One region of the Paenibacillus sp. JT22N12 genome, then DNA from elsewhere that is predicted to be linked to it. Evidence: riboswitches for the same ligand, from Rfam matches in the RefSeq annotation. Region 1 holds a riboswitch; the other holds the start of a gene.
The links. Region 1 has a riboswitch for cyclic di-AMP ahead of AC0YOA_RS35705 (ubiquitin-like domain-containing protein). Riboswitches for the same ligand answer to the same signal wherever they lie in the genome.
Positions count from the first base shown of each region.

Region 2: linked by a shared signal. The riboswitch ahead of AC0YOA_RS35250 (APC family permease) and the one ahead of AC0YOA_RS35705 (ubiquitin-like domain-containing protein) in region 1 are both predicted to bind cyclic di-AMP.

Region 1 covers NZ_JBWDNU010000020.1:58,378-60,570, reverse strand. The annotation lists gene AC0YOA_RS35710 (TatD family hydrolase) at 1-266, shown strand, start outside; cyclic di-AMP (ydaO/yuaA leader) riboswitch at 439-641, shown strand; gene AC0YOA_RS35705 (ubiquitin-like domain-containing protein) at 882-2,030, shown strand; gene rnmV (ribonuclease M5) at 2,161-2,193, shown strand, end outside.
Region 2 covers NZ_JBWDNU010000019.1:62,559-64,751, forward strand. The annotation lists gene AC0YOA_RS35250 (APC family permease) at 1-859, opposite strand, end outside; cyclic di-AMP (ydaO/yuaA leader) riboswitch at 994-1,154, opposite strand; gene AC0YOA_RS35255 (polysaccharide deacetylase family protein) at 1,365-2,193, opposite strand, start outside.

The sequences.
Region 1 (2,193 bases):
TTTCGTTCGGTGGACCGCTCACATTCAAGAACGCGCGTGTTCCCAAAGAGGTGCTTGCACAGGTCCCGCTTGACCGTATTTTGATCGAGACCGATGCTCCTTATTTAGCTCCCCACCCCTACAGGGGGAAACGAAACGAGCCCGCTTTTGTCCGTCTTGTAGCAGAAACGGTTGCCGAAATTAGAGGGAAATCTGTAGAAGAAATCTCGAAAATTACGACAGAGAATGCTCAGAATTGTTTTGCTTTTAAAGAAAAAGGGCTATAAGAGGCAGCAATCAAGACATTTCGAGTGAAAAAACTAATTTTGAGTCAGTAAATTGGCAGTTTTTCACGTGATTTTCCTTAAAATTCGTTAAAATCGCGATTAATCTCTTCTTTACAATGAGCAGCAAAAGGCGGTATCATTCATCTCAGAGCTTCAAAACTTGCATTCCTTTTCCAAAATATCGCTTAATCTCCGAAGTCGGAGAGCGGGGGAACCAAACATTGATACACTTCGTATCGGACGAAGGGCAGTAAATGTTGAATTCTTCTTGGGGTGAATTTTATGGAAGCATGTGGTAGACATGCCAGCCATGAATAGGGCGACTCTCTCGCCCGAATCCGACAGCTAACCTCGCCAGCGTAATAGTGTTATAAGAGAGATCAACCTCGTGCATTTAATCCATGTCCCGTCGTCATCTGGGAAGCCACGAAACAGATCCTCTGTCGTCGTCGGCTTCTTTTATTTTGAATATTGCGTAAAAAGACGACATAGGGTTTAGCATGGAGGTCGAGGTTGGAAATGAGGAGTGGCGTGCAATCACGCCAACAAAAACAATAGAACCGTCAAAGGCAATCATGTAACTAGGCGGCGGGGCTATGAAGGAGGACCGAAGAAGTGGGCGCACTCCAGCTTAAGGATACCCATGGTAAACGATCATCCAGCATGTCTTTCGCATTGCGATGGAAGCATGAGAACGTGCGTTTAATATTACTGAGCGCTCTGATCTCAATCGCTATGACTTTCATGTTTCTGGTGTTGTTGTACGGAACGGCTGACAAGCACGTCTCCGTAGTAGTGAACGGACAAGAAACCATTGTTTCGACAAAACAATGGGTCCTTCAACGCCTACTGGATGAACAAGCCATCACGATAGGGCAGTATGACAAGGTGTCCTTACCTCTTAACGGGGGAATAAAGGACGGCGACCGCATCGTCATTGACCAAGCGGTACCGGTCCATGTGAAGGCAGACGGCAAGGTAAGAACGTTGTACACGACAGAAAGAACGGTTAAGGCAGTGATCGATCAAGCGGATATACTGATACGCAATCAAGATAAAGTATGGCCTGCCCTGGAGGACAGAGTGAAGTCCAACATGAGTGTAACGGTCACACGGATCGAGAAGAAAATGTCTGAGAAAGCTTACACTGTTCCCTTTTCGGTCGTGAAGAAGGAAGACCCCAAGCTCGAGCAGGGCAAACTGAAGCTTATTCAGAACGGCAATGAAGGCAAAGTAGTCAAACAGTTTGAGAACGTATATGCGGATGGGGTGCTTGTGTCCCAGATTATGGTTACCAAGCTGACGAAAGCGGAGTCGGTCGATAAAGTGGTGGCTGTCGGTACCAAGAAACCGGAAACGAATGTAGTTACGCTCTCGGCGAAGGCGGGCTCTTCTACAGTAACGACCAAGCGGGGCGACAAGCTGAAGCCTAAACAGATTTTGAAGAATGTAACGCTGACCGCTTACGCTGCGGGCGTTTCATCAACGGGCAAGTCAAAGAGTCATCCGCAATATGGGATAACGGCATCAGGTGCGACGGTTCAAGAGGGAAGAACTATCGCGGTTGACCCGAAGGTTATTCCCATCGGCTGGTGGGTCTACATTGAGGGTATCGGTTTCCGCAGAGCGGAAGATACGGGCAGTGCCGTCAAAGGCAAAAAAATCGATGTTTATTTTGAAAGTGAGTCTTATGCTGAGAAGTTTGGTCTCAAACGAGGATACACAGTTTATGTGCTCGGGCCGAATAAGCCGGAGGCAATTTAACCTTGGGACTTAACTCCTTTAATAAGGGTTTACCTCATTCATATCGTATTTTAAACATAAATATGCCATTATAAGAAGAGGCGATTGCCTCTTCTTTTGTATGTTTGTCTGAAGGGAATGGATGGACGGCATGATTAAGGAAATAATCGTAGTTGAGGGCAAG
Region 2 (2,193 bases), on a different contig from region 1:
TCTGGGAGACTACGGTTTCCTTCGGATTCGGCGTAATGCCGTACCAGTAGGCGAGAAGGCTGATTCCCACAAACATGGCGCCCAGAATGGCGCCCATCATGATCAGTGTGGCGGCGGCATTGCGATTGGCTGGCTGCTTGAAGTTCGGTATGGCGTTGGACACCGCCTCCACGCCGGTGAGCGCGGAACAGCCGGAGCTGAAGGCCTTCAGAAGCAGGAAAAGACTGATATTCGATACAGCGGCGCCGATTTCCGGAGGATGCGCGTCAACGCCTCCGAGCGCATACTTGATGATTCCCGAAATAATGAGTGCGAAAATCGCGAAGACAAACAAATAAACGGGCATGGCAAGCACGGACGCGGATTCCGTAATTCCGCGCAGGCTGATAATGGTCAAGAACAAAATCATGATGAGTGCAATCAGTACGCGGTGATCATGCAGGGACGGAAAAGCCGATGTAATGGCATCAGTCCCGGCGGATGTGCTGACGGCGACAGTAAGAATGTAATCGACAAGCAGCGAGCCTCCGGCCAGCAGTCCGGTGCGGACGCCCAGATTGTCCTTGGCTACTACATAAGCCCCGCCTCCGGCGGGATAAGCGAAGATCGTTTGCCTGTAAGACAAAATCAGAATCAGGAGAAGACCCAGCACAGCAAGCGAGATGGGGATGGAATACCATACCGCCGCGAAGCCCGCAGCCATCAGAACGATCAGAATTTGTTCCGTCCCGTAAGCGACTGAAGAGAGCGCATCCGAGGACAATACCGCAAGCGCTTTAAGTTTGGTCAGCTTTTCCCCTTCAATTTCCGCACTTTTCATTGGACGTCCGATTAATAACCGTTTGAATCTGCCTACCACTGTGACTTCCCCTTTTAGCTGCATTTTGTTGTGAAGCAAATGATCCTATCCCTTATTTCAAGCATAAAAAAAGCCGCAGAAAGTTAGGAGCTTTCCCGGCTTTATCCATAATTGAACATGGTTAAAACAACGATAATTCCTCTTCCGTACGCTTACGAGGTTAGCTGTCGGATTCGGGCGCGAGAGTCGCCCTACACCTTGGCTTGCGCCAGGTGATTCACCCCTGAGACCAGATCAACTGCATCTGCCTCCATGGTTCCCCCGTTTCTGTTTCAGAACTCAGCGATTAAGGATTTTTATGAAATTGAAACTCTTTTCCACGACTTGCTGCTTCACTTACTGAATATTACTCCTTCACTTATTTGTTGTACAGCAACGGAAACTGGAGAATATTTTAGCTCATTACCCTATATAGCGATATAAACGCTTACATAGATCCTATCCTCTTCCTACCAACCTTTTTCGCAGGATATCTTCATTTATGACCTATTATGTTTCCTGCCCATTATTTTTGTCTGGTCAAAAGCGATCTCAACAGCACAGCCGCGGATTTGAGCCTTGGCTTTTTTCTGTACTTGCGCACATCATCGTAAGTCGCCAGGGCAACCTTGGCATCCCTCAGCGCATAAGCGAAATCATCACCCTGCATCAGCTTGTATTCCCATACCCGCTTCTCCCAGGATGGAACAAGGGCGCTCATACGCTCGTCCTCGGCTGCCGGATGAATATAAGTCTCGCAGATTCCCTCGGGAAGATCGTAGAGCTTTGCCAGCATCATTTGCTTGAAGCTCTCATAGGTTTCCCCTTCTTCCACGCCATACGTATGGCTCAGCAGATAATCCGGTATCGGCACGCCGAGCGTATCCGCAAGATGGACCACCTTGCGCAGCGCCTGCTCCGCCCCCCGAATAGACGCCAGAAACTTGTCCCGGGGATCGATCCAGCGGAACAGACGGAATGGCAGGCCGCGCCGGGAGCACTGCCACAGCACCTGCGGCAGATAGCTTCTGCCTGTCGCCAGCCCATAGAGACTTCCCATATGATTATCCGCATGGGAGACCGTCAGACCTGCCTGCTTCACCGCCTCGAACTGCGCCTGCATTTCCCGTACAACCGCCTTCGGATCGGACTGCCGTTCGAAGGCTTCGATGGTGGCGTGCATGCGCCCGTCCGGGCCCTCCAGCGACGGATCGCCGGTCAGGCTTTTCCAGGGCAAAGCGGCGATCTCGCTTGTTAGCGTCAGATGCAGCCCGATATTCCCTGCCTTCTGCTTACGGCACCACGATGCCGCCTGCTCAAAGGCCGAGGCAGGCGGCATAATCGTTGCCGATGAT